2 regions of the Ruminococcus sp. RTP21484sp1_RTP21277st1_D2_RTP21277_210401 genome follow, and region 1 is predicted to be linked to the other one. Evidence: riboswitches for the same ligand, from Rfam matches in the RefSeq annotation. Region 1 holds a riboswitch; the other holds the start of a gene.
What was found. A riboswitch is a leader RNA that binds a small molecule or an ion and turns the genes downstream of it on or off. The one in region 1 is predicted to bind thiamine pyrophosphate.
Positions count from the first base shown of each region.

Region 1 (15,057 bases):
TTCTGTCGTTCTGTTCAAGCGACTTGATTACTTTATCATAAGTTCAGTCGATTGTCAACAGTTAATTTGAATTTTCTGAAAACTATTTTATTTTTCAGTATTTCAGAAGCAATTCCTTGCGACAGCTTGTTTACTATACCACTGCCGTAAGGAATCGTCAAGCACTTTTTACAAAAAAATTTATATTTTTTTATAACATTATTTTCAAGATCCTTTTTCTTCAATCATTGACTTTCGCCCTCAGACATGATAGCGTCAATACATATAACAAATTCATTATTTTATACCCTTTCCCCAGTTTGGAGGTTTCTATGTATCAACAGCAATCACCAGCATTAAAAGAAACAAATCCTCATGGCTCCCAGGCTTTTCCCTGTGCTTTTTACCGTTTAAAACTAAGCGGACACGGAATCCTGGTCAAGCACCATTGGCACGAGGAGGTCGAGATTATTTACTTTCCCGGTGGAACCTTCACCTTAGATATTAATATGGAAACATTTGATGTATCTTCAGAATGTTTTTATTTTATTAATCCCGGCGAACTGCACAGCATACGTGCACGCTCAAAAGAAGTCTCCATGGAATACGCTGTCGTTTTCCAACCGGAACTGCTCTGCTCTCCTTTTTACGATACGGTTCAGACTCAGCTTGTCCAGCCATTGCAAAACGGACGTCTGATTTTTCCAAGATGTATTTCTGCAAACCATCCTGTTTTTCCTATTATAAAGGAGCAGTTCCAGAACATCACTAACGCATTTTACCGCTGCAGCTTTTCTGAACAATTGGAAGAGCTTCATGATTCCTTACATATAAATTTATTCCGCGCTTCTGGAAATGCCATTGTCGGCCTGGCAGATCAGCTTCTGATCAAGGCTTCCCTGTTAAATATTTTTGCAGATTTTTCCAATCGCCAGCTTTTTTCCCAGACTGAAAAATCTGATGACCACAGGGTCGAGACCATAAAAACCACAATCACTTACATCCGCGACCATTACCAGGAAAAAATTTATATCCGCGATCTGGCATCCCTGATCGGACTCAATGAGCAATACTTTTGCCGTTTTTTTAAAAAAGCAATCGGCATGTCTCCCATAGAATACCTGAATGAATATCGCATCCGCCAGGCAGTACGTTTATTAAAAGACAGCAGTCTTCCAGTGACCGAGATATGTCTGGACTGTGGTTATAACAATATGGGGAATTTTCTCAGAGAATTTCGCAAATATACAGGAACCACACCTCTGCAATATCGGAAACACAGCCAGGGGATTGAGAATCCTTCCTTATAAAACACGCTTGCCCCCCTATGTACGAAATGATTTTCCAAACAATCTCTGGTCAAAATTTCGTATTTTTTAATCAAATTAAGGGAAGTATTTTCTTTTTCATGTATGTATAATGTACTTAGTTCAAAGATAATCATTATATATAAGGAGACATAAATGAATAGCACGAAAAAAAAATGGTGGCAGGATAAAGTAGCCTATCAGATTTATCCGAAAAGCTTTTATGACACAAACGGTGATGGAATCGGCGATCTGCCGGGAATTATTGAGAAACTGGATTATTTAAAGGAGCTGGGGGTTGACATTGTCTGGCTTTCCCCCTGCTATCGCTCCCCTCTTGCCGACCAGGGATACGATATTTCCGATTATTACGACATTGACCCGCGATTCGGAACTATGGAGGATATGGACCGCCTTATCGCAGAAGCAAAGAAGCGGGACATGTATATTGTCATGGATCTGGTTGTAAACCACTGCTCTGATGAGCACGAATGGTTTAAAAAAGCCTGTAAAGATCCGGATGGAAAATACGGCCGTTTCTTCTATTTAAGAGACAAAGAAGATGGTAAGCTTCCTACTAACTGGCGCTCCTATTTCGGAGGTTCGGTATGGGAGGATCTGCCTGGCACCAACAAACAGTACCTTCATGTTTTTCATAAAAAGCAGCCTGACCTGAACTGGGAAAATCCAGAGCTCCGTGAGGAAGTATATAAAAATATTAACTGGTGGCTGGACAAGGGTCTTGGCGGTTTCCGCATTGATGCTATCATTAATATCAAAAAAGCTCTTCCTATGCATGATTATGAGCCTGATCGTGAGGACGGACTCTGCAGCATTAATAAAATGCTGGAGGAAGCTTCCGGAATCGGAGAATTTCTTGGAGAAATGCGTGACCGCACCTTCAAGCCTCACGATGCTTTTTCCGTAGGTGAGGTTTTCAACGCAAAAGACGAAGAGCTCCCGGATTTTATTGGAAACAATGGTTATTTTTCTTCTATGTTCGACTTTAACGAAACCATTTTCGGAGGTTCTGAGAAAGGCTGGTACGATTGCAAAGAAATCACACCTGACGACTACAAGCGCTGCTGTTTTGAGACACAGGCCAAAATGGGGGATTTCGGATTCGTTTCCAATATTATCGAGAATCATGACGAGCCTCGCGGTGTCAGTCACTATATTCCAGAAGGTGATTGCTGTGATACAAGCAAAAAAATGCTGGCGGCATTGAATTTCATGCTTCGTGGACTTCCCTTTATTTATCAGGGACAGGAGCTTGGCATGGAAAATATCCCGTTCAAATCTATTGACGAGGTAGATGATATTTCAACTCTGGATGAATATAAAGTTGCACTTGACGCCGGACTTACCCCGGAAGCAGCTTTGAAAGCTGTTGCCCGCCGCAGCCGCGACAATGCCCGTACCCCCATGCAGTGGACTGGTGAGGAAAATGCCGGATTTACAGCTGGTACACCGTGGCTTCGAGTAAATTCCAATTATACCGCAATTAATGTGGAAAAAGAGACGATTGATCCAAATTCCGTACTTAATTTCTATAAGAAACTGATCGCTCTTCGCAAGGATCCGGAATATAAAGAAACCGTTGTGTATGGTGCTCTGGAGCCATTTATGGAAGACCGGCATAATTTAATGGCATACTACCGTAAAGGAGATAAAACTTTACTTGTGGTTGGCAATTATCAGTGGGATGAGCAGGAAATTACACTTCCATCAGAATGCAAAAAGGTGCTGATCAATAACTACCCGGATATGGTTCTGGATGGAAATTCAGTTAAGCTGCATGGATATCAGGTGCTGGTTGTGGAGTTAGCGTAAACGATTTTCGGTCACTGTTCACTGATAACGTTCCGCGAGGTGTTTTTGTGCGCTTGGTATTTATTGTATTCCAACACCTTATTGACAATTTTTCCCATTATTACTATAATAACAAAAGAACAGGGGAGCTTGTACACAGGCTGAGAGGAAATTGTGAATTTCGACCCTTTTACCTGATGCGGATAATGCCGCCGTAGGAAGTCATCATGGGTTTGATTTTTTTCGGAGACACCTCATTGGGGTGTCTCTTTTTTCATATGGCAGCAATGCAGCGTTCGGCTGGGGGCACCACTTTCGGACGCTATATAAAATTAATGCATACATAACAACAGTGCCGGTTTGTAAAAAGATTTTTTCACGTTATAACTCATAACTCGTGGAAACTGCTTCAAACAAGGCCAAGAGAAAGGAAGAAAATTATGAGAACAGCATTAACAATCGCTGGAAGTGACTCCAGCGGAGGCGCCGGTATCCAGGCTGATATCAAGACAATGATCAGCAATGGAGTATATGCCATGAGTGCGATTACCGCACTTACCGCACAGAATACTACCGGTGTAACAGGTATTATGGAAGCAACGCCAGAATTTCTGGCCGACCAGCTGGATAATATTTTTACAGATATTTATCCGGATGCAGTGAAGATTGGAATGGTATCTTCCAGCGCATTGATTGAAACCATTGCGAAAAAACTTCGCCAGTATGAAGCAAAGAACATTGTAGTAGACCCGGTTATGGTCGCTACAAGCGGAGCCAAGCTGATCAATGATGAAGCCATTGAAGCCCTTAAAAGTCAGCTTCTTCCAATGGCCACAGTCCTGACACCGAATATTCCGGAGGCAGAGGTTCTGTCCGGAATGAAAATAGAAACTGCCGAGGATATGATCAAAGCCGCTGCTGCCATCGGGGAGAAATACAGCTGTGCAGTGCTTTGCAAGGGTGGTCATCAGCTGAATGACGCCAATGACCTTCTGTGGCGCGAAGGCAATTACAAATGGTTCCAGGGAAAGCGGATCAACAATCCAAACACTCACGGAACAGGATGTACGTTATCCAGTGCCATTGCTTCTAATCTGGCAAAGGGATTTGACCTGGATACTTCCGTGGAGAGGGCAAAGAAATATATTTCCGGAGCACTTGCTGCTATGCTGGATCTTGGAAAAGGCAGTGGTCCTATGGATCACGGATTTGCAATAAAAAATGAATTCACACTGTCACATGACGAGATTACGGCAGAAGCCGCTGATAAGGAGGCAAAATAACATGACTGAAAAACGTACTTCCATTTTTGAAAACGGCCTGATCTGGTTTGGCGCTGGTGTTTCCCTGGCGGAAATCCTCACCGGAACCTATTTTGCCTCACTTGGCTTTGGAAAAGGTCTTCTTGCCATTATCATCGGACATATTATTGGCTGTACCATGCTTTTCCTCGCCGGAGTGATCGGCGGAAAAACACGCCGCAGTGCAATGGAAACCGTAAAAATGAGCTTTGGGGAAAAAGGCGGGATTTTCTTCTCCTTCCTGAACGTACTTCAGCTGGTTGGCTGGACTGCCATTATGATCTACGACGGAGCTCTGGCCGCAAACGGTGTGTTACATACCGGAAGCTGGGTATGGTGTCTGGTAATCGGTGCACTGATCGTACTGTGGATTTTTATCGGCATCACAAACCTTGGAAAAATCAACACCATCGCTATGGCAGCACTTTTTATCCTCACACTGGTACTCTGCAAGCTCATCTTCTTTGATGGCGGGACTGCACTTGCCATTGGCGAGGAAGCCATGTCCTTTGGTGCTGCGGTTGAGCTTTCTGTTGCAATGCCACTGTCCTGGCTGCCGCTGATCAGTGATTATACCCGTGAGGCGAAGGAGCCAGTGAAAGCAACTGCTGTAAGCTCTATTGTTTACGGTCTTGTAAGCTGCTGGATGTATGTAATCGGTATGGGTGCAGCGATTTATACCGGTGAATCCGACATTGCTCAGATTATGGTGAAAGCCGGACTGGGAATTGCAGGTCTTCTGATCATTGTATTTTCCACTGTTACCACCACATTCCTGGATGCTTACTCCGCCGGAATTTCATCTGAATCTGTATTTTCCAAAATTAATGGAAAATATGCCGCAATTGCCGTAACCATCATCGGAACAATTGCTGCAATTGTATATCCAATGGACAACATTACCGATTTCCTGTATCTCATCGGTTCTGTATTTGCACCGATGATTGCCATTCAGATTGCCGATTTCTTCCTTCTGAAGCGTGCTGACAGCCTGGGCGAAGCGGTTGACATAACAAATGCGGTAATCTGGGTGATCGGATTTGTGCTGTACCGAATTTTAATGAGAATTGATATTCCTGTGGGAAATACACTGCCAGATATGGTGGTTACCATTCTCATTTGTATGATCGTGCGAAATGTTTTAAAGAGTAAAAAATAGACTTTCACTTTAGAGTGTATTGGATAAAAGGCTTTCTGCAAGATGTGCTTCGCAATTTGCAGGAATGATTTTTCAAACACGCTCTAGCTTTCGTATAAACACTACTCGGTTCAGGAAAGTGCCAGAGATGGGCTTTCTTATAAATCCAAAAAGGGGCTGCCATTTCCCGGCAGTCCCTTTCTGTTTATTTCTGTTTATTTCTGTTTATTTCTTTTTATATCTGCTTATATCTGTTTATTCTTCAGTTTCTTCCAGCGTTACTTCCACAACCGTATCCCGATCATCCGGAAGCGGGTAGCTGTCGCAGGTGTCAGCGTTGAGGAAGAAGAACTGATTCTGGGAGTATTCCTTCAGGTTCCAGTAATCCGTAAGCTTTACCTCGGAATTGTCGGAAAGACGGCGGAGTTTTTTGATCTTGCCGTGGATTCCGGTGAGAGGGATTGCTCCTGCCTGGGGCTCCATAACGTGGGCGTAGATCTTATTTCCGTTGCGGGTGTAACGGCCCCATTCCGGTTTATCGATTTCAGCATAGCCACAGCCGTAGATGCTCTTGGAGTTCTCGTCCATCCACTCTCCTACTTCTTCCAGAATCTTCACAGACTCCTTCGGAATACGGCCTTTTGCATCAGGCCCCACATTCAGGAGCAGGTTGCCGCCCTTGCTGACACACTCAACCAGCATGTGGATGACCATTTCAGCTGATTTATAATGACGGTCACTGGAGGAATAGCCCCAATTGTTATTCAGGGTCAGGCAGGCTTCCCATGGTACCGGATTACCAAGCTCATTGCGGATTCCTGCTGGTGGGATCATCTGCTCCGGAGATGCGAAATCACCGGAATATTCGGTAGGATTTGCAGTAAGGATAGAACCGGAATCCTCAGCACTGCCCTCCAGACGGTTATCAATGATCAGCCAGGGCTGGATGGAACGCACCATGGAAATCAGCTCCTGGGCTTTCCATTTGTCGCACTTCATATCGCCGTAGGAGAAGTCGAACCACATCAGATCCAGCTTACCATAATTGGTAAGAAGCTCTTTGATCTGCCCAAACATAAATTCCAGATAGCGGTCGAAATCGCGGTTTTCATTGGAGCATTCCGGATGGTTGCGCATTGGATGGTGCATATCCCCATAGTGTGGGAAATCCGGGTGGCGCCAGTCTATAATAGAAAAATACAGACCTACTTTGATTCCTTCTGCACGGAATGCCTCCAGGAACTCTTTTACCAGGTCTTTGTGGCAGGCTGCGTTCATGGAATTGTAGTCAGTAAGTTTGGTGTCAAAAAGGCAGAAGCCGTCGTGGTGTTTGGCTGTGAGCACAGCATATTTCATGCCCGCCTTTTTCGCAAGACGCGCCCACTCTCTTGGGTTGTAATTCTCAGCTGTGAACTCTTCTGTGAGATGGCAGTAGTCCTCATGTGGAATCTGCTCCATGCTGCGCACCCATTCTCCTCTGGCAGGGATTGCATAAAGTCCCCAGTGAATAAACATGCCGAAACGGGCGTCACGGTACCATTCGGTACGTTTTGTTCTTTCTTCGATTACTTTGTTCATTTTATAATGTCCTTTCCTGTAACATTAGGCAAAATACTTTTCCAGTTCTCTCTTCATATCCTCTGGAATTTCCCGTTCAAAGGAAAGTTCTGGCTCGTTTGCCACCCATGCAGCTGCTGTGCAGAGAGTTTTCGCCCCTTCTTCCAGTGCGCGAGGAGATATATATTCTACTGTATCGTGTCTTGTATGCATGCCAAAGCCGTCACGGTTTAAGGTAAGCGCTGGCACACCTTTCCATGCGAAAGTATTGGAATCGCTGGCCCAGACCTGATTTTTGATGGTAACACCCAGCTGATTTTCTTCCATGAGGTTTTTCAGTTCTGCACAGACAGTCGGATCTGCAGTTACTCCCAGAACGTTTCCTCCCAGGAGCTGCCCTGCCAGGTCTACATTCAGATTAAACACATGGCTGCTCATTTCTCCTTCATGGGATTTCACATAATTCTGGCTTCCAACCAACCCTTTTTCCTCGGAGCCAAACCAGATGAACTCCATAGTTCTGGCTGGTCTGTGCTCTGCGAAATGATGAAAAGCTTCCATCACCATGGCTCCGCCGGACATATTGTCATATGCACCAGGGCCTTCCGGAACAGAATCATAATGAGCCGTTACCGTAACGATTTCTTCTGGAAAATCAGTTCCCAGAATGCGTACTGCCACATTGGCGGAATTGCGGGAAATCTCGCTCTGCTGAATGTTCAGGCAGCACTGAGATGCCTGTTTTTCCACGATTTCCACTGCATCCAGGTAATGGACAGATGCGCCTGGAAGATCACCTGCCTTGCGGCGGTACTGGGTTGGAATCCGGTCTTCCCCCTGATCCAGCGGCGTGCCGCATACGGTTACAAAGCCAAGTGCACCTGCTGCTTTTATTTTATTTATCGTATCTTCACGAATAGGATCGCAGACCAGCACAACTGCCCCTTTTGCCTGGGAAAGACTGATGTCATCTCCTTTTCCCACGAAGAGAAATGGTGCTGTGATGCCCTCTTCCAGGGTGCAGGCGCCATTCAGGTAGGCACGCACCGGATAAGCCTTCTTATAAGGCTGGCAGATTACCAGCTCTGCCTTTTTCTGCTGAAAATCCGGACACTGGAAAAATTCCATGCGGGGTGTCTGAATGTAGACAGACTTTCCCGTCTGGGCTGCTGCCTGCTCCGCTTCCTTCAAAATGTATTCAGCTGCTTTGTGCTCCCCCTTAGTGCCGGATTCACGGACGTATGCCGTGTCAGCTACAAACTGATACGCGCGTTGTCCATTTGGGTGAATTTCTGTGTATTTATTCATAATTTACTCCATTTAGAGATGGCTTCCGATTTACTCCTATTTAATGCGCTACATTCAGAGGCCTTGCAATTTTCCTTATTATGCTTTGCTGCGCACCTCTAGAGCACAAAGAAAACCATCTCTATATTTCTTAGAAATTCTACTATATACTTCAAAAACTACTATATCTTCTTTTAAATGCAATTTATACTTCCGGCACTTCTTCCATAATACGGATCAACATATCGCCAGTTCCAACATTATAGCCGCTGGTTGCATAAATCCCTACAGACTCGCCATTAGTTACCAGAATTAGCGGAAGCTTGTCTGGATCAACGTACATTCTTCTTCCCAGAAGTTCAATGTTTTCTTCAAAGGAATCGTAATAGATGGAAACATTCGGGAACATCTTCAGCACTTTTGCCAGAAGAGGATCCTGCTTGGCTTCCGGAGTACGAATCATGAAAGAGATGGAATTTTCAAATTCGTGGAATTTTTCTGCATGTTCCAGCATTTCGTTCAAAATATGTTCCGTAGGCTCCCGGCTCTCTTCCAGCCACATGAGAATTTTCTTGCCGCCTTTGGTTAACTCAGCGCAGGTTACTGTGTTTCCGGCAGAATCTTTTACCTCAAACTCCGGAAGGGAAATACGCTCCAGCATATCGCCAAGCTGAGCTTCGCGGAGACGCAAGGTTTCTTCTCTCTGTCCGCCTTCTTTTATCGTAAATGTTTTCTCCCATGCAAACTGATTTCCGTTAGGAAGACGGTTGGTGGTGATAATCCGGTAGATTCCTGGAATCAATGCAAGCTCCAGAGTATCCCCCTTCCAGCTTCTGCCTGTAAGATTCAGGGAAACAAATTCATTTCCAACCAGACGTCCCATTGTCCAGTTCTGATAGTAGTTCCATACAGAATCAGCCTCTTTTTTCAGTGTGAGAACTGCGCCACCCTTCTGCTGTTTCAAAACGGACACAAACTGGTCTTTTACCCAATATTCCATTACCTTATTATCTGGATTCAATCTTGCCGGAATTCCCAGTGTACGGGCGATTGCCACAAAAAGTACCTTCTTGGAACGCTCGGTACCAATTCCAGATACCAGACATTCGTATGGAGTTTCCATTACGGTCTCGCGCTCGTTATCCGGGTAGGCAGTGATGTGCACCTGGATATAATTCCAGATTTCTGCCGGATTTGTGCGGAAAGCGGCTTTCTGCTCTTCTGTGAAAAAGGAGAGAATGCCTTTTCGGTATGGACGAAGAAGCTCGTCCTCCACACGGGGATTTAATACGTAATTGATATAAAGATTATAGCCGGACTCTGCACCTGTAGCTCTTGTATATGCCGCAGATTTTTCAGATTTATAGTTACTGCACTCTGCATTAGCACTCTCAGCGCCTTGAGTGAAGCGATCTGCGCCATTCATTTCTTTTTCGCCACATTTCCCAGTACCAGACTTCGTTTTAAATTCTTTTGCATACTGCTTGCCATATTCCAAATGCTCTTCCAATACATTGCAAACACAGTCTGTGTGGTCTTTCTCCGAAAGTACATCCACCATTGCCTGGCGAAGTTCTTTCTCGTCTTCTCCTGCAAGAAAAGCGGTCAGTTCCGGGTTCACCCAGTTCTCTTTCTTTTCTTTGCGGATCTTGTTCGCCTCGTTCAGACGTCTGGTTCCCTCAGCTTTCTGCTCCGGAGTAGGCATATCCGGATTCACCGGGGTGTCAACCGGAGCAATCACATCTACGGCTCTCCAGTCCTCTGCCTTCACAGGCGCCCCAGTAAAAGTAAGGGTAATCTCATCCTGCGCTCTGGTATCCAGATCTGCCTGTGCAAAGCCTTCCACACCCGGCTGGAATGCCAGAACTCTCACACTTCCAAATCCAGTCACTAAAGAGACGATTCCCTTCTCGTCTGTCTCTGCCTTTGCAATAGGGAAATACTCTCCCATATTCAATACCAGAAACTGCACCTGAGCGCCCTTTATAGCTGCGCCCTCTTTATCTGTCACTTTTACAGAAACTGTTTTCACCCTGGCATAACGCGCAGTCTGGTTCAGCATAACCGCTGCACCTTCTTTTCCGATCACATCCTCACCCTCTGCCTGGAAAAGATCAAACAGGCGGGAATGCACCATCATGGCTCTGGAAGAAGCATTGGTAAACCACCCCTTATTCAGGATCATAAGCGGCTCACAAGCGCCTGTGAAATACCATTTTCCGTCACACCAAAGTTCCACCCATGCGTGATTGTCATCACAGTGGGACCACCTTGGCACATACACCTGCCGCGCCGGAATTCCCACGCTTCGAAGTGCATTTACCAGAAAAACAGACTCCTCACCGCAGCGTCCGTAACCTCTTCGATATACCGTAAGTGCCGGAAGTGTACGGTCATCACCACTATGATAAGTAGCTTCCTCCGCACACCAGTAATTTACCTCAATTGCCGCATCTTTCGCATTTTTTCCTTCAATTCTATCCTTCAACTCATTCCAGAAAAAGCTTCGACAAGGAAGTACCTCTTCCTCATTCACCCTGTGATCCAGAATATAATTCAAAAACATCTCCTCCGGCAGCTCTTTCACACGTTCCAGAGTATTATAAAGAAACAGCCCATGGCTTGCGAAATCCTGAATCTCCTCAAAAGAATAATTCACAAGATCACTATAAGGCGCTGTCACATACAAATACTTCATCGCCAGCCCCAGGTCTCTGCCGCACCCATCCATTTTCTCACAAATCGTCTTCAGCGGCTCCCTGTCCGCCCCAAGCTTCTCTGTTAATTTCAAAAATTCTTCTTCAATCTTCCTCTGACTGTTCTGAAGAAACATCTATTCATCCTCCTACTTAAAGAAAATTGCTATTTAGTGTGTTGAAAAGTTCCAGCCGACACACAGCATTTGGGCAATGTGTATTACTCCAGCGAGCCATTTCAGGCGCGCTCTTAGCGTAGGCGAAATCCAGCGCTTACGGAGACTTATGCGTGAGGGCTCTCCCGAACGCATTAGTCGCAGTTAGCGATTAGTTCGCTGGAGCGTTGCGCCGGCGAGTGAGTAATACACATTGTCCAAATGCGTCCGCCTTAAATAACTTTCAACCAATTAAATAGCAAAAAACGCCCTTTCACGAAAACAATCCCATTTTGTGAAAGAGCGCCTAAGGCTCTAAAGCCTTGCTAAAACTTCCCGGGCCTTTTTCACCTCAGCCTCACTGGTGCGGAAAATCTCATACTCACTCAAAGAAGGCAGTCCCATACTCACACCCTCTTTGCGGTACTTCATCTCACTGTCCAGCAAAACCTTGCCCGTCATATGATAATCTGTGATTCCGGTTTTCTCATAGATTGGAGCAATCACGTCTGCATTCACTCCTGCACCAGCCATAATGTGAATACGACCTGCACTCTTTTCCACCAGCTCTGCAAGCAGCGGCGAACCATCCACACAGTTATTCTTCTGTCCAGATGTAAGAATGGTGTTAAAACCAAGAGAAATGGCCTGCTCCAGGGCCTCCATTGGATCCCTGCACACGTCAAAAGCCCTGTGCAAAGTTACAGACATCCCCTTCGCTTCCTCCATAAGCAGTGCCAGATGCTCCATATCCAGAGATCCATCCGGTCTTAGCATACCGAGTACAACTCCCTGGGCACCCAGCTCCCGGAATCTTCTCACTTCTGAACGAATAATATCAAATTCATATTCAGTATAACAAAAATCCCCAAATCTTGGACGAATCAGTGCATGGATCTTAATATCACTATACCTGCGGATCTCGCGGAAAAGACTCTCTGATGGAGTTGTTCCTCCAATCACCACATTTCCGCAAAGCTCGATCCTGTCTGCTCCGCCTTTCTCAGCGGCAAGTACAGATTCCACAGAATCTGCACAAACCTCCAAAGTAAATTTGCTCATATCCTCTTTTTCCTTTCACCCAGCCTGATACTATCACATTGCAGCTATTGCAATACTTTGCATTCTGATAATTTCACAAATTATTCCCATGCCCGCCGGTCTTGTCACTTTGTTGCTGCATTCCCGAGCTGCCGTTTCTTAATAGAGCGTTACACCAAGGGAATCCAGCATATCCTGCACCGACTGATCTGGGAATTCATCTGTGATGATTCCGTCCAGTTCATCAAGCTGTGTAAATTTATAAGATTCATTAAAATAAAATTTCTCCCGCTCCATCACGGCATATTTATGACGGCTGCTTTCAATTGCAGCCTTCTTGGTCAATCCGTCCTCCACTCCAAGAGTCGTGACGGTGTGATCCATCATATCAATTCCGCAGCTTCCCATAAATGCCCGGTCAAAGCTGTACTGCCGGATCACCTGGATTGCCGCGGAACCAAGGAATCCATTTACCGTAGGATACATGATCCCGCCGGTTCCAATGGCTGTAATCTTGGGATTCTGCGCAAGCAGCTGTAAAATATCGATCATGTTGCTCACTACGGTAAGCTGCATTTTCGATTTCGCAAGAAGCTTGGCAAGCTCAATATTGGTTGTGGATATATCAAGAAAAATCGCTTCCCGCTCCTTGATCAGCGTCATAGCCTTGGCCGCGATCACCATCTTCCTGTCCACATGATAATTTCTTCTGTCGATAACATCTCTTTCCAGCGGGTAATCCTGGGAAAGAATCGCACCACCGTAAGTTCTTTTTAATTTGCCGGCATTCTCAAGAGTTTTCAGATCTTTACGGATGCAGTCCTCTGTGACCTGGAACATTTCGCTCAGTTCCCTGGTCCGGACTTTCCCCTCTTCCCGAAGGACTTTCTCGATGGCTATCTGCCGTTCTTCAATAAACATCCTTCTTCCTCCTGTTTTCTGCTGCCTTATTTATCTAAAGTCCATCTCCTGCTATTTCAAGCAGTTAACATAACTTATATAGTGCTATACATTTCATATTACAGACAGGCTTTTCGCTTTCCATTCTTTTGAATGGATACCAAATCTGCCTGTAAAATATCACTCTGCGCACTGGCTGCAGGCAACAAAATGTCCCGGTTTTACCTCAACAAGCTTCGGCTGGCTCTTATGGCAGCTATCCTTGCAAACAGGACAACGGCTGCAGAACTTACACTCCTCGCCAAGATCAATGGGGTTCGGAAGTGTACCCTCCAGCATGATTCTCTGACGGTTCTTCTCAATATCCGGATCCGGGATCGGGATTGCAGAAAGAAGAGCCTTGGTATAAGGATGCATTGGGTTCTCGAAAAGCTCCTCACTGTCAGCAAGCTCAACAAGAGATCCCAGGTACATAACACCAATACGGTCACTGATATGCTTCACCATGGAAAGGTCGTGTGCAATAAACAGGTAAGTCAGCCCTCGCTCTCTCTGAAGCTGCTCCAGAAGGTTGATAACCTGTGCCTGGATGGAAACGTCCAGAGCAGAAATTGGCTCATCGCATACAATAAAATCCGGATTTACTGCAAGTGCACGTGCAATACCAACACGCTGGCGCTGTCCACCGGAAAACTCATGAGGGAAACGATCTGCATGCTCTGCCTGAAGACCAACGGTTTCCAGAAGCTCAATTACCTTGGCATCACGTTCTTTTTTATTGGAAGCAAGACCGTGAGCATCAATTCCCTCTGCTACAATATCCAGAATTTTTCTTCGCGGGTTCAGGGATGCATATGGATCCTGGAAAATCATCTGCATTCTTCTGCAAAGCTCATGTCTCTGCTTTGTATCCAGATTCTTGTCAATTTTCGTTCCATCGAAGGTTACCGTACCATCGGTAGGATCATACAGATGGATAACAGTTCTTCCGAAGGTAGATTTACCACATCCAGACTCTCCAACCAGACCAAGAGTCTCTCCTTTATAAATCTGAAGGGAAATGTCATCAACTGCTTTCAGGATCTTTTTATTTCCAACATTAAAGTATTTCTTCAGGTTCTTGACATCAAGAAGTACCTGCTTTTCATCATTTTTCATCAGAGTTTACCTCCTGTGCCATCTCGTCAAGCATCCAGCATGCTGACTTGTGATTCTTGCCGCAATCGGTATAATCCGGCATGTATTTCTGGCAGACGATCATTGTCTCCTTACATCTTGCCGCAAAAGGACATCCAACCGGAGGCTCCATAAGATCCGGAGGAGTTCCTGGAATTGCCTGAAGCTCACCGCCTTTTTCGTGTGCTTTTGGAATAGAACGAAGAAGGCCTTTTGTATATTCGTGACATGGGTTGTGGAAAATATCTTCCACATCTCCTGTCTCAACTAATTTTCCGCCGTACATAACAGCAACACGGTCTGCAATATTTGCCACAACACCAAGGTTATGGGTAATGATGATAATGGATGTTTTGATCTTTTTCTGAAGATCTCGCATCAGATCCAGGATCTGTGCCTGGATCGTTACATCAAGAGCTGTGGTCGGCTCATCTGCGATCAGCACCTTTGGATCACAGGCCAGTGCAATGGCGATGACAACTCGCTGTCTCATACCACCGGACAACTGGTGTGGATACTGGTCGTAACGTGCCTCCGGATTGGAGATTCCAACCAGGGAAAGAAGCTCAATGGCTCTTGCCTTACGGTCGGCTTTACTCATCTCCTTGCGGTGCTCCTTCAGCATTTCCTCGATCTGTTTTCCAACCTTCATGGTCGGGTTCAGGGAAGTCATGGGATCCTGGAAGATCATGGCGATCTCGCTTCCGC
Region 1 covers NZ_JBCOMJ010000014.1:98,026-113,082, reverse strand. The annotation lists gene AB5706_RS11075 (AraC family transcriptional regulator) at 312-1,289, shown strand; gene AB5706_RS11070 (alpha-glucosidase) at 1,443-3,119, shown strand; TPP riboswitch at 3,231-3,336, shown strand; gene thiD (bifunctional hydroxymethylpyrimidine kinase/phosphomethylpyrimidine kinase) at 3,539-4,381, shown strand; gene cytX (putative hydroxymethylpyrimidine transporter CytX) at 4,383-5,558, shown strand; gene AB5706_RS11055 (alpha-L-fucosidase) at 5,793-7,115, opposite strand; gene AB5706_RS11050 (M28 family metallopeptidase) at 7,140-8,402, opposite strand; gene AB5706_RS11045 (transglutaminase domain-containing protein) at 8,587-11,214, opposite strand; gene AB5706_RS11040 (copper homeostasis protein CutC) at 11,548-12,294, opposite strand; gene AB5706_RS11035 (DeoR/GlpR family DNA-binding transcription regulator) at 12,433-13,194, opposite strand; gene AB5706_RS11030 (ABC transporter ATP-binding protein) at 13,354-14,331, opposite strand; gene AB5706_RS11025 (ABC transporter ATP-binding protein) at 14,321-15,057, opposite strand, start outside.

Region 2 (15,057 bases), on a different contig from region 1:
CCTTAAATACAGGAAAAACAAAACCGCCAGCAAGATTCACAGAGGCAACTCTTCTTGCAGCTATGGAAAATCCGGTGAAATTTATGGAGACAAGAGATAAAGAAGCGGTGAAAACCCTGGGAGAGACTGGGGGGCTTGGAACCGTTGCCACAAGAGCAGACATTATTGAGAAACTTTTCCATTCCTTTATGATGGAGAAAAAAGGCAATGAGATCCATATTACCTCCAAGGCAAAACAGCTTCTGGAGCTGGTGCCGGAAGACCTGAAAAAGCCTGAGCTCACGGCTGACTGGGAGATGAAGCTTTCCCAGATTGCAAAAGGCAGGATACGTCAGGGGGATTTTCTTCACCAAATCCGTGACTATACCTGTGAAATTGTAGATGAGATCAAGACCGGGGAGGGCACGTTCCGCCACGACAATCTTACAAATAAAGTATGTCCGCAGTGCGGCAAAAAACTTCTGGCTGTCAATGGCAAAAACAGCAAAATGCTGGTATGCCAGGACCGGGAGTGTGGCTACCGTGAAACGATTTCCCGCACTACCAATGCCCGTTGTCCGAAATGCCATAAACGTATGGAAATGTATGTGAAAGGTAAGGAAGAGACGTTTGTCTGCCAGTGTGGTTATAAGGAGAAGCTTTCCGCGTTCCAGGCAAGACGCCAGAAAGAGGGCGCAGGAGTAGGCAAGCGTGATGTGCAGAACTATCTGCGCAGGCAGCAGAAGGAGGCAAATGAGCCGGTGAATAATGCTTTTGCACAGGCATTGTCTGGAATTAAGCTGTAAATACAGAGGATAGATAATACGGAGATGCTGTTGATGGCAGCATGTTATATTACTGTTCACTGGCAATGTCCCGCGGGGTGTTTTTGGTGAATATCGTTTACAGAAAAATGGGGAATCTCAGCGGGAAATCTTGAAAATGCATGATTTCAGTGCATCGCGAAGTGAACCGTAACCATGTTTGTCTACAAAAAAATAAAAGAAAGAGGAATTTGCATATGCGCCGAGAAGTATCTTTGGAAGAGATTTCCGACGGAAGACTTTATGAATTAAACGATATGGTAAAGGCAGACTGTCAGGATTGTGCGGGCTGTCATGACTGCTGTGAGGGTATGGGGGACTCAGTTGTGCTGGATCCCATGGATGTGTACCGTCTGTGTACGAATCTGGGAAAAACACCACAGGAACTGGTAAGCACCGGGCTGATCCAGTTCGATGCCATGGATGGGAATATTCTGCCTCATCTTTGCATGAGTGGAAAAAACCAATGCTGTGTTTTCCTGAATGAACAGGGACGGTGCAGCATTCATGACTTCCGTCCTGGGTTCTGCAGACTTTTCCCATTGGGACGTTTCTATGAAAATGGAGGATTTAAGTATTTTCTGCAGATCCATGAATGTAAGAAGACAAGCCGGAGCAAGATCAAGGTAAAGAAATGGATCGACACTCCGGATCTTCGCCAGTATGAAAAGTTTGTAGCTGACTGGCATTATTTTTTGCTGGATGTGCAGGAGGTTCTTTATAATGCCACAGATGCCCAGCTGATCAAAAATCTGAATTTATATGTGGTGAATCGTTTTTATATGAAAACATATGAAGTGGGCAGAGATTTCTATGAGCAGTTTGAAGAAAGACTGACAGAAGGAAAGCAGCTGTTAAGTCTGGCATAATTGAATAGAAAAACTCCCGGAACACTTGAGCCTGTTTGAAAAATCTTACAGAAAGCTTTTTCAGACACGCTCTAGAGCGCCCGGGAGTCTTTTATTTTTAGATTGCAGTATTCCATTAGAAGCTTTGGGAGGGACTATGGTGTCTGCGCACTAAAAATCAGAAATATATATCAAATGTTAAGTGAAAATCAAATTGTTGAAAAGTAGTCCGTATAATAGAATACACGAATTTCTCCATTTTGGCAAGAGATTTTTTGTAAAAAACTAAGAAATGCCAAGATATATAAAAAATAAGATAGTTACTGGTCACAAAGTGAACAATAATACAAGACAATGCTGAATTATGAAACAGGCCAACTCATTCTGGACATTAGAGAAAAATGTTGTTATAGTAGGTAAGAGAAATTAGAGAAATATATCCCTTTAAATACACAGGAAAGAGGAAAAAGCTATGCCAGTATTTGATTTCAGCGGTGCTTCTGCAAGCAAAGCGGAGGCAAAGTGTACTTACACAACATTTCACAGCAGCCATACGAAGCCTTCACCGGAGCAGCCGATCATGGTGCTTGACAATAAAGAGAGACAGTGGAAACATCATTCATGCGGTGTGTTTACCAATCCGGTAAACCGTACTGCTTTTGATTTTAAGGAAGAAGACGGTAACCATACAGCAGATGTGGTGAAAATTGATTCCAGATTTACCAGTCTTTTGAAATGGCTGGGAGACAGCAGGATCAATGTACGTTTGTCTGGTACTAACAGGGAGGACGGATATGCGGTATACCGCATTCGCGAAACTGCTTTTGGCGGCGGCACAAAGCTTTCTGCAGAGGATGGCTTTCTGCAGTTTATGATTGAGAGACTTCTGGAGAGTAATGCACCTGCTGAGGCAGAAGAGGATGAGGAACAGGAGGAAAACGGTGATGAGATGAAGCTTACCAGCATTCAGAGTATTACCGATTTTATGACCTGCGCAGGCAAAACACTGCCGGATAATATCAGACTCTGGACCAGAAGAAATCTGGCAGTGGCAAGATCCAGTGAAGTTTCTCAGGAAGAGCGCCATCATGCACAGAGGGCTCTTTCTATTATGTTGAATATCCAGTGGAAGAACAATTATTTTGAAGCAATCGATCCTGTTGAGGCAAGGAGAATCCTGGATGAAGAGCTTTATGGAATGGAGCGTGTGAAACAACGTATTATTGAGACGATTATCCAGATCAACCGTACACATACCCTTCCGGCCTACGGACTTCTTCTGATCGGACCTGCCGGTACTGGCAAATCCCAGATAGCCTATGCAGTTGCAAGAATCCTGAAACTTCCGTGGACTACGCTGGACATGAGCTCAATTAACGACTCTAAGCAGCTTACCGGAAGCCCCCGTATTTACGCAAATGCAAAGCCCGGAATTATTATGGAGGCATTTTCCATGGCTGGTGCCTCTAATCTGGTATTTATTATTAACGAGCTTGATAAGGCAAATTCCGGCAAAGGAAATGGAAATCCGGCAGACGTACTTCTTACCCTTCTGGACAATCTTGGATTTACAGATAACTATATGGAGTGTATGATCCCAACTGGCGGTGTTTATCCAATTGCTACTGCAAATGACCGTGACCAGATCAGTGCACCGCTGATGTCCAGATTCGCAGTAATTGATATTCCGGATTATACAGCTGAGGAGAAGAAAGTAATCTTTTCCAGATTCTCTCTTCCGAAAGTTCTTAAGAGAATGCATATGGAAGAGAGTGAGTGCATTATCACAGAGGGGGCGCTGGAGGCAATCATCCAGCGTTATTCCAATACTTCAGGTATTCGTGATCTGGAGCAGGCAGCAGAGCACATTGCGGCAAATGCACTGTATCAGATCGAGGTCAACCATGTAGAGAAGGTAGAGTATACCAGAGAGATGGTGGAGGAACTTCTGAAATAGAAAAGATGAATTATTATATTCGATAACAATATTCGCAAAATAATCATAATATAAAAATATACAAGAGAAACATATAACAGGAGTGATAAAAATTGGAATTCTGGGACATCTATGATATTAACAAGAAACCTACAGGCCGTACCATGAAGCGAAACGACTGGTGCTTAAAAGACGGGGAATACCATCTCACCGTACTTGGAGTAGTGGCAAGACCAGATGGTACGTTTCTCATTACCAAACGTGTGATGACAAAAGCCTGGGCACCAGGCTGGTGGGAAGTTTCCGGCGGTGCAGCACAGGCAGGGGAATCTTCTTATGATGCTGTACTCCGCGAAGTGAAAGAGGAGACAGGCCTTGATGTAAGCGGTGCGCAGGGCGGCTATCTTTTTACTTACAAAAGAGAGAATCCAGGGGAGGGAGACAACTATTTCGTAGATGTTTACCGCTTTGTGATGGATGTGAAAGAAGAAGATCTACACCTTCAGGAAGAAGAGACAGACGGCCACATGTTTGCCACTCTGAATCAGATCAAGGAATTTGCAGCCCAGGGAAAATTCCTGCACTATGACAGTATTCAGGCTGCCTTTGAGAATCTGTAGATTTATTATATATTCTGCAGGAAATAACTGTGATATGCAGGGAGATTTTTTTTACGAATTCTGATGAAATGGGAATATTAATTAGAGCGTGCTGGTCAGACTGCGAGCAGTACAATTCTGTTAAGGGTATGTAAAATATAATTGAGATAAAAATAGTTTCTTGTAATTTGAAGAAAGGTGTATTATAATAAGCAACGAAATCTGAATAAAGACCAGGGGAGTTTCAATTGAGAAGCTGAGAGTAAGGTAGTCCTTAGACCCTTTTAACCTGTTGGATCATGCCAGTGTAGGAAGTGTTTAACGATGTAATTAGGAGCATTTGTCTGGATGGCAGGTGCTCTTTTTTCATACTGACTGACAGAGCCTGTTCAGTTCCGTCACAGTTTCAAGAATGGTTCTTATTCGATTTTTAACGCAAAGTCCCGTTTATGGGACAGAAAATAGGAGGAAAAGAAAATGAACGCAAGTGTAGCAATTCAGGTACTGCCAAATGTACAGGATGAAGAGGAAGTTATCCGCATTGTAGACGAGGTGATCGCCTACATCAGATCCACTGGTCTGAACTATTATGTAGGACCATTTGAGACCACCATTGAAGGTGATTACGACCAGCTGATGGATATTGTAAAAGAGTGTCAGCATGTAGCTGAGCGCGCAGGCTGCAAGGCTATGAGCGTATATGTTAAAATTGCATATAAACCAGAAGGGGATGTACTTACCATTGAAAAGAAAGTTACCAAACATCACCAGTAAGATACCTCCAATTGCAGCCATGGCCGTGATTCTGCTTGGCTGGGAAGTGGTAAGCATTTCGGGAATTGTTCCATCCTACATGCTTCCATCTCCGGTAGCAGTGCTGACAGCCCTGTTTGGCGATCTGCCAACCATACTTTTCCATGCGAAATTCACTTTGCTGGAATCCTTTTACGGACTTCTCATTGGAATCGCGCTGGCATTTGTGTTTGCAACTATGATGGATCGGTTCCGTGTAATGGATCAGGCATTTTATCCGATCATGATCATTACACAGACCATACCGACCATTGCCATTGCGCCAATTCTGGTGCTTTGGATGGGGTTTGGAATGGCACCGAAGATCACTCTGGTTGTGATCACCACTTTTTTCCCAATTACAATCGGACTGCTGGATGGATATAAAAGTGTGGATCCGGATGCCATTCGTCTGATGAAGGCCATGGGAGCCAGCCGGGCACAGATTTTCCGCCATGTGAAATTTCCAGGTGCTTTGCCCCAGTTTTTTTCCGGGCTGAAAATATCTGCTTCCTATGCAGTTGTAGGAGCAGTTGTTTCTGAGTGGCTGGGTGGATTTAACGGACTTGGTGTTTATATGACCCGTGTAAAAAAAGCATATTCTTTTGATAAAATGTTTGCAGTCATTATCTTCATTGTGATCATCAGCCTTTTACTTCTTCTGGCAGTAAATATTGTCAGCCGGATCACAATGCCATGGCTGCAGGTAGAAAAGGAGAAAAATCATGAATAAGAATCTGAAAAAAGTAATCGCACCAGTTGCAGCGGCAGCTATGGTGCTTGCAGTTCCTACAGGTGTATACGCAGAAGATGGTGCACAGGAGAAAATCACATTCTGCCTGGACTGGACACCGAATACCAACCACACCGGACTTTATGTAGCACAGGCAAAAGGCTACTACGAAGAAGCTGGTCTTGATGTGGAAATCGTTCAGCCACCGGAAAATGGGGCAGCCCTTATGTGCGCAGCAGGTCAGGCTCAGTTTGCGATCGAGGCCCAGGATACCATGGCTGCTTCCCTTGCACTTGACGAGCCTCTTGGAATCACAGCAGTTGCAGGAATCATTCAGCACAACACCTCCGGAATCCTTTCCCGAAAAGGTGACGGAATTGATAAACCAGCCGGACTTACCGGAAAAACCTATTCCACATGGGATTCCCCAATCGAGCTTGCTATGCTGGAAAATGTTGTAAACGGCGACGGCGGAGATTTCAGTCAGGTTACCCTGATCCCTAATGATATTACAGATGAGCCTGCAGCACTTGCTGCCAATCAGACGGATGCCATCTGGGTATTCCAGGGCTGGGGCGGAATCAATGCTGACGTAGAAGGTGTAGACTGCGACTATTTTGCATTCTCTGATATCAATCCTGTATTTGACTACTACACACCGGTTATCATTGCAAATAACGACTATCTTGCTGAGAATCCGGATCAGGCGAAAGCATTTATGGAAGCAACTGCAAAGGGATATGAGTTTGCAGCAGAGAATCCGGATGAGGCAGCACAGATCCTCATTGACGGCGATAATACAGGCTCTCTGAAGGATGCTGAAGATCTTGTAAAGAAGAGTCAGGAATTCCTTTCCACAAAATACATTGACGATGCAGAAAGCTGGGGCGTAATTGATGCAGACAGATGGAATGCATTCTACAAATGGCTGTATGAGAACCAGCTTTGCGACAAGGATCTTACTGGAGTCGGATTTTCTAACGAGTATCTTCCACAGTAAGGAATGAAAGAGAAAGAAATTAACGCATAGAGCTATTCTGTCAGGCAAATTTACCCCAATTATTGCGGAAAATGGAACTGGTTATGGAAGTAGCGCTGTGTATAAGGAACGAATATGTCATCAGAACAAAATAAAGTAATTTTACGAGCAGAACATATTTCAAAAACATACGGTGAAAAAAAAGTTTTGGAGGACATTTCCATTCATCTGGAGCAGGGTGAGCTGGTTTCCCTTCTGGGAGTCAGCGGTTCCGGAAAGACCACATTGTTCAATATGCTTTCCGGTATTATCCCGCCTGATGAAGGAAAGGTCTATCTGAAAGATCAGGATGTGACTTCCACACCTGGAAGCATCAGCTACATGCTGCAGAAGGATCTTCTCCTTCCTCACAAGAAAGTGATCGACAATGTAGCACTTCCACTTGTACTGAAAGGCGTGAAGAAAGCAGAAGCCAGGGAAAAGGCCAATCCGCTTTTTGCAGAATTTGGTCTGGAAGGCACCCAGTATCAGTATCCAAGCCAGCTGTCCGGCGGTATGCGACAGCGTGCGGCTTTGCTTCGAACTTATTTAAGTTCCAGCGGAGTTGCCCTTCTGGATGAGCCTTTCAGTGCCTTGGACACGCTGACCAAGGCCAGTGTGCATAAGTGGTATCTGGAGGTTATGCAGCATATTGATCTGTCCACCTTGTTTATCACCCATGATATTGACGAGGCCATTCTTTTGTCCGACAGGATTTACATCCTGAACGGAACTCCTGGAACCATCAAAGATGAGATCGTGATCCAGGAGAGAAAACCAAGGGCAGCGGATTTTGCATTGTCAGAAGAATTTTTGGAATATAAGAGACAGATTATCAGCAAGCTGTAGTTTTTAGGTTGATGAAAATAAAACTTCCCGGCAGGTTTCATACTACCTGAGTTTGAGCGCTCAGAAGCAGAAGCCTGCCGGGACTTTTTATGTAAAATATCCAGTTGACGTGCTATTGTGAAGCCGGCACAAAAATGGTACTATTAGTACTATAACGAAGAAGGAGAAAAATGTAGGATGAGGAAAAATGAAAAAAGAAATGGAAAAGCACTGCTTCCTATAGTAGTGTTTGTTGTTTTGTATCTGGGGCTTGGCATATTATTTGAGTATGGCCTGGATATCGAGATGGGATTTTATAAAATCCCCGTTGTTGTAATATTTCTGGTTGCATTACTTGTTGCCTGTATACAGAACCGCGAGCTTAAATTGAATGATAAGCTGGAAGTTATGGGGATTGGAATCAGTGATCCTAACATTATTACAATGATCATAATTTTTATGCTGTCAGGTATTTTTGTAGGTATAGTCGGAAGAACATCCGCAAACAGTGTTGCATATTTTATTTTGTCACTGGTTCCGCCTCAGTTTGCAGTTGTTGTGCTTTTTGTGGTCAGCTGTTTTGTTTCTCTTGCAATGGGTACCTCTGTAGGAACAATTACACTGATCGTTCCAATTGGAGTTGCAGTAGCAAGGGTATCCGGATTTGCACTGCCGGTTTGTATTGGTTCTGTCATGAGCGGCGCCATGTTTGGAGATAATCTGTCATTTATATCAGACACAACCATTGCCGCATGTAATGGACAAGGCTGTGAAATGAAAGATAAATTTAAGGAAAATTTCTTTATTGCACTGCCGGCTGCCATTGCCAGCATTGTTATTCTGCTGGTTTTGTCTGTGAAAAATTATAATGGTGGATTTATCGAAGAAAAATACGATTTAATACAGACCGTTCCCTATATTCTGGTTCTTATAGGTGGTATCATCGGATTTAATGTATTTTTCGTACTGATTACAGGTATTCTAAGTGGCTCAGTTATTATGATTGCAACAGGAATGATAGCACCAACAGACCTGATCGGAAATATGGGAACTGGTGCTGCAGGGATGTTTGAAACCAGTATGGTTGCGATTCTGGTAGCTGCAATCTGTGCCCTGATCAAGGAGTACGGTGGATTTTCCGCTTTATTATACTGGATAAAGAAAGTGTTTAAAGGAAAAAAAGGCGGACTCTTGGGAATGGGATTGTTGGTTGGGTTAATGGATATTGCAACTGCCAATAATACAGTTGCGATCGTTATGGCGAACCCGATTGCAAAGGAAATGTCAAAGGATTACGGTATCAGCGCCAGAAAAGCGGCTTCTATTTTGGATACATTTTCCTGTATTTTTCAGGGGATTTTACCGTACGGAGCGCAAATGCTGGTTGCTGTTTCTGCTGCAGCCAGTTTAGGAGAAGTGGTCAGTGCATTTGATATACTTCCAATGCTGCTGTATCCTTACATGTTGTTGCTTAGTTCACTTGTTTTTATATCTACTATGAAAGTTACGGATGGCAGACAGTGAATGCTTAAAAATCTTTTTAGAAAGTGATGAGATAAAAATGCAGACATATACATATGTTTCAAAAGGAAAATTTGAATTAATGGAAAAGCCTAAGCCTGTGCTTATAGATGACAGGGATGCTATTGTAAAGGTAACTCTTGCCAGCATCTGTTCAAGTGACCTTCATATCAAACATGGAAGTGTTCCACGTGCGGTTCCGGGGATAACAGTTGGTCATGAGATGGTAGGAATTGTAGAAGAAGTTGGAAGTGGTGTAACAAATGTGAGACCGGGAGACAGAGTAACGGTAAACGTGGAAACTTTTTGTGGGGAATGCTTTTTCTGTAAAAAAGGCTATGTTAATAATTGCACGGATAAAAATGGGGGCTGGGCTCTTGGCTGCCGCATAGACGGAGGTCAGGCAGAGTACGTGCGGGTGCCTTTTGCAGATCAGGGGCTTAACAAAATTCCGGATGAGGTTACTGACAGGCAGGCTTTGCTGGTAGGAGATGTTCTGGCTACAGGCTATTGGGCGGCACATATTTCCCAGATTACAGAAGATGATACGGTGCTGATCATCGGAGCCGGTCCTACCGGAATCTGTACGCTGCTTTGTGTGATGCTGAAGAAACCGAAGCGGATCATTATGTGCGAAAAAGACGAAAAGCGTATTGGCTTTATTAAGGAACATTATCCGCAGGTCCTTACTGTATCACCAGAAGAATGCAAGAAGTTTATGTTGGCTAACAGTGAGCATGGAGGAGCAGATGTGGTTCTTGAGGTTGCAGGAGCGGAAGCTACATTTCGTCTGGCATGGGAATGCGCAAGACCAAATGCAATTGTGACTGTGGTAGCACTTTATGATAAAGCCCAGATACTGCCTCTTCCGGATATGTACGGCAAGAATCTTACATTTAAAACCGGCGGAGTGGATGGCTGTCATTGCGAGGAAACACTGAAGCTGATTGCAGAAGGCAGGCTTGATACAGAGCCTTTGCTCACACATACTTATCCGCTTTGCAGAATTGAGGAAGCGTATGAGCTCTTTGAAAATAAGAGAGATGGAGTGATCAAAGTAGCTGTGGAATGCTAAAATTGTGCAATAGTAATGATTCGTATATTGTGAAGCGGGCACAAAAATGATACTATCATTATATAAAGAAGCAGGAGGTAAGTACGTGATGAAGAAACTTACAACAGCAAAAATATGGCAGTTTGCAGCAGGTCAGTTTGGATGGGCAATGTTGTCCGGAATCATTTCAAACTGGCTTGTGTATTTTTATCAGCCAGATGAAACCGCCATCAGCCAGGGGCAGAACGTATTTATTCCACAGGGACTGGTGGTGCTTGGCATTTTCACTATTATCGGAGGAATCACAGCCTTCGGGAGAATTTTTGATGCTTTTACAGATCCTATGATCGCGTCCTGGTCGGACCGGTGTACAGCCAAAGATGGACGGCGAATTCCATTCCTGAAATGGGCGTCCTTGCCTCTGGCACTTTCCACAGTGCTGGTGTTCTGGTCCCCGATTAATGAGAAAAGCTGGCTCAATGCAGCGTTTTTGCTGGTGATGGTTCTGGCCTATTACCTTTCCATTACAGCTTATTGCACACCGTATAATGCCTTGATTCCGGAGCTGGGACATACTCAGCAGGAGCGGCTTAACATTTCTACGGTGATTTCCTTTACATTCATTGCAGGAACTGCAGTTGCATACCTGGCACCAACTATCTGGGGTGCATTTATCCCGGCATTTGGACGTGTTGGCGCCATCCGTGTCACCTTCACGCTGATGGCAGTGGTGGCATTTATCTGCATGCTGGTACCGGTATTTTGCATTCGGGAAAAGGATTACGTGGACACAGTTCCGGCAAAAGAATCCGCTTTTCGCTCCCTGACTGCTACGTTTAAGAACGGAGAATTTTGTAAATTTGTTGGCTCCGATATTTTTTACTGGATCGCCCTTACCATGTTCCAGACAGGTCTGCCTTTCTTTGTAACCAGCCTTCTGAAGCTGCCGGAGACGATGACAACCCTGTATTTTGTGGGGATGACAGCATTGTCTTTAGTATTTTACATTCCGGTAAATAAGCTTACCCCGAAGCTGGGTAAGAAAAAGATGATCCTATTTGCATTTGCTGTATTCAGTCTGGCTTATTTCTATACAGGATTTATGGGAAAAATGAGCTTTATTCCGGAAACCGTACAGGGACTGATCCTGACGGTGGTGGCAGCGCTGCCGATGGCAATTTTTGGAATTTTGCCCCAGGCGGTTGTGGCAGATATCGCCCGGAGTGATTCCATCACATCCGGAAGCAACAGGGAAGGAATGTTTTATGCGGCAAGAACCTTTGCATTCAAACTGGGCCAGAGTCTTTCCATGCTGATCTTTACTGCTGTTTCTACGATTGGAGCAGGAGAGGGAACTGGTTATAGAATCGCAGCCTTTGGCGCAGCGGTGTTTTGTATGGTGGGCGGAATTATTCTGGTGTTTTATAATGAGAAGAAGATTAATGGGATTATTGGGGGATAGTAATAAAGTATTAAGACTCTCGTAAATTGTAACACATGTCGCAGTACACCTTTTTCAAAGATACTTTTGAATGAGTTGTGTTATCAGGAATGTGTGAATCGTGATGATTGTTTTTTATGATTTTATAAGCTGCTTGTAAGGGGAGTTTTGAAATGAAAATAATACAGGAAAACGAATATTCAGATACTATGAAAAATGAGGTGGAACCTTATTTAAAGGTTCATTGCCAGGATGGGTACATTCCAGGAGCAGAAGACATTTACCATGAGAAAAATGGAATTATAGGAAAAATCCATGTGAAACGTTATCTGGCAGATGATCCAAAAGGGGTGGTTGTAATCAGCCACGGCTTCACAGAAGGTGCGCCAAAATATGAGGAGATGATTTACTATTTTTTACAGGCTGGCTATCACGTATACATGCCAGAACATATGGGACACGGCCAAAGCTACCGCCTGACAGTAGATCCTTCATTGGTACATATTGATATCTGGAAGCGGTATGTAAGGGATTTTTTGAAAGTATGCCACGAAATCAAAAGGGCATACCCGAAGCTGCCCGTGAACCTTTTGGCCCACTCCATGGGCGGTGCAATCGGCGTAATCGCCGCAGCCTGGGAACCCACTCTTTTTCATAAAGTGATATTAAGCTCGCCTATGATCAAACCGCTCACCGGAGGTGTGCCCTGGCCGTTGACCGTACTGATCGCCAATGCAGAATGCCTTTTAGGAAAGGAAGAGTCCTATGTCTTAGGCCAGAAACCCTACGACGGAACCGATACCTTCCAAACCAGCGCTGGCACCTCCGAATCTAAATTTGCAAGGTACAACGACCTGAGAAAAGAAAAACAGTTTCTCCAGACCTGTGCACCATCCTATGGCTGGCTGAAAGCAGCCATAAAAATGAGCTGGTATTTAAGATACCACGGCTGGAAGAAACTCCGGTCTCCTCTGCTCATTTTCCAGGCCGAAAAAGACGATTTCATATCCGTCCGCGCACTTCAGAAATTCGCAGCGAAAATCAGAAAGCGCGGTGTAGCTCCCTGTGAATATGTCTACATGCCCGGAACGAAGCATGAGATATATTGTGGCGGGGATGAGACGATGGAAGTATATTGGGATAAAATAGAAAAGTTTTTGGAAGAAAAATAAGTTTGGCGTTGCCTATAAACGAAAATTAGTCTCCTTAATCAAATATAAAAAATCTGGTTGAGGAGAAAGTTTTGCTTATAAAGTAAATAAAAATGTCAAGCTTATAAAGTAAATAAAAATTGATAAAACAGCGTACTTTTGTTAATTTTTATGAACATAAAAAATCAATAATTATAAGAAAGAAGTTTATCAGCGTAGGAAACTCTACTTTGCGTAGGTACTCAAAAAGTCAAATTTGTTATAGAATCTGCACATGGAGGTAGATATTATGAACCAATATGTTACAGGAACCATAATTAAAGAATTACGTGAAAGAAACAAAATGACACAATTACAGCTTGCTGATAAGCTGGGAGTCACAGACAAAACAATTTCCAAATGGGAAACTGGAGTTTCCCATAGTTAAAGATACCACATCAAATATGATGAACCCACGCTTATACACTACCAGCTATAATAAACCGCAAGGACAGCAATTTGATACTGCTGTCCTTTCTTTTATAAAATTGCAGTACACAGAAAAAAGCTGTAAAATGATAAATATATTTGTCCTTGTAACAATTCTCGGACATTTGCCTGTTATACTATTTGCAAAAAGAAAAGGAAGTGAGGATATGAAGCAGATTTTAATTGTCGAGGACGACAGTTTTTTGAATAAGATGTTGGCCTATAACCTGACCGCAGACGGCTACGGCGTGACTTCTGCCCTAAACGCCAGAACCGCAGCCGAAGCCATACGCCAGCGGGAATTTGACTTAGTGCTGCTGGACATCAACCTGCCGGACGGCAACGGTTTTGAGCTGTGCAAACTGATAAAGCCCCAGCACCCGGACACCATTGTGATTTTCCTGACCGCTAACGATCAGGAGAGCGACCAGATACGGGGCTATGAGGTGGGCGCGGTGGACTACATCACAAAGCCCTTTGTGATCGGGGCCTTGCAGCGAAAAATCAAAGCCATGTTCGCCATGCTGGAACACCACAAACCGGCCAAGGACATTTACGACGACGGGCGGCTGTTTCTGGACTTCTCGGAGCAGACGGCTTCCTTAAACGGCAAGCCCCTGACCCTATCCCCGATGGAGTACAAAATGCTGAACCTGTTCCGTAAAAATCCCCGGCAAGTGCTGACCCGTGGGCAGCTTTTGGAAAAGCTGTGGGATATAGACGAGAAGTTTGTGGACGAACACACCCTGACAACCTCCATCAGCCGGATTCGGAGTAAGATCGAATCCGACGGCGGCGCGCCCTACATCAAAACTGTTTACGGCATGGGCTATCAATGGACGGGAGGCGAGGCAAAATGAAGTTGCAAAACCTCTCGGTAAAGCGGCTGTTTGGCCGGGTAGCAATGGGGCTTGTCCTTTCCATGTCCGGGATCACCATAGCCCTGTTTCTTGTGACAAAACAGACGGCGGTGCTGCTGACGGGCGGGGCGCTGCTGCTGTGCGCCCTTGTGGGGATTTTTGTACTGACGCAGGCGTTTGGAAAGCGGCTGTCGCAGTTTACCGCTGACCTATGCCAGACTTTAGACCACATGATCGCCGGAAATGAAGCGCCCCAGCGGCCAGAGGACAGCGAAACCCAGCTTGCCAGAATTGGACACCGGCTGGCAAGGCTCTATCAGATCATGCAGGAGAACCGCCGCCGGGTGGACGAGGAACGGCAGGAGTTACAGACCCTTGTATCGGATATTTCCCATCAAGTGAAAACGCCGGTAAGCAATCTGAAAATGGCGACGGACACGCTGCTGGAAAAGCCTATGACCAAGGCGGAGCGCACCGACTTTATCCGGGGAATCCGCAGCCAGACGGATAAGCTGGACTTTCTCTTTCAGGCCCTTGTGAAAACTTCCCGGCTGGAAACGGGCGTGATCCAGTTGGATAAGAAACCGGGCCGCCTCTTTGATACCGTGGCACAGGCCATGAGTGGAATTGTGTATGCAGCAGAGAAAAAGGAAATCGTCGTGTCCGTGGACTGCCCGGAGGATTTGACCGTTTTCCATGACAGCAAGTGGACATCCGAAGCCCTTTTTAACCTGCTAGACAATGCGGTGAAGTACACCCCGGCAGGCGGGAAAATCGCTGTGTCGGTGGTGCTGTGGGAAATGTATGTGGAAATCAAAGTAGCCGACACCGGCAAGGGCATTTCCGAAAGCAATCAGGCCGCCATCTTCCGGCGCTTCTATCGTGAGGAAGAAGTACACGAACAGCAGGGCGTGGGCATTGGCCTGTATCTGGCCCGCGAGATCGTAACACGGCAGGGCGGCTATATCAAAGTGGTTTCGGAGCCGGGCAAGGGTTCGGAATTTT
Region 2 covers NZ_JBCOMJ010000006.1:31,610-46,666, reverse strand. The annotation lists gene AB5706_RS06105 (DNA topoisomerase III) at 1-785, shown strand, start outside; gene AB5706_RS06100 (YkgJ family cysteine cluster protein) at 1,001-1,672, shown strand; gene AB5706_RS06095 (AAA family ATPase) at 2,124-3,608, shown strand; gene AB5706_RS06090 (NUDIX hydrolase) at 3,701-4,207, shown strand; TPP riboswitch at 4,412-4,518, shown strand; gene AB5706_RS06085 (thiamine-binding protein) at 4,664-4,960, shown strand; gene AB5706_RS06080 (ABC transporter permease) at 4,929-5,711, shown strand; gene AB5706_RS06075 (ABC transporter substrate-binding protein) at 5,704-6,711, shown strand; gene AB5706_RS06070 (ABC transporter ATP-binding protein) at 6,826-7,578, shown strand; gene AB5706_RS06065 (Na+/H+ antiporter NhaC family protein) at 7,756-9,081, shown strand; gene AB5706_RS06060 (alcohol dehydrogenase) at 9,119-10,153, shown strand; gene AB5706_RS06055 (MFS transporter) at 10,242-11,594, shown strand; gene AB5706_RS06050 (alpha/beta hydrolase) at 11,747-12,745, shown strand; gene AB5706_RS06045 (helix-turn-helix transcriptional regulator) at 13,014-13,151, shown strand; gene AB5706_RS06040 (response regulator transcription factor) at 13,360-14,052, shown strand; gene AB5706_RS06035 (sensor histidine kinase) at 14,049-15,057, shown strand, end outside.
Region 2: linked by a shared signal. The riboswitch ahead of AB5706_RS06085 (thiamine-binding protein) and the one ahead of thiD (bifunctional hydroxymethylpyrimidine kinase/phosphomethylpyrimidine kinase) in region 1 are both predicted to bind thiamine pyrophosphate.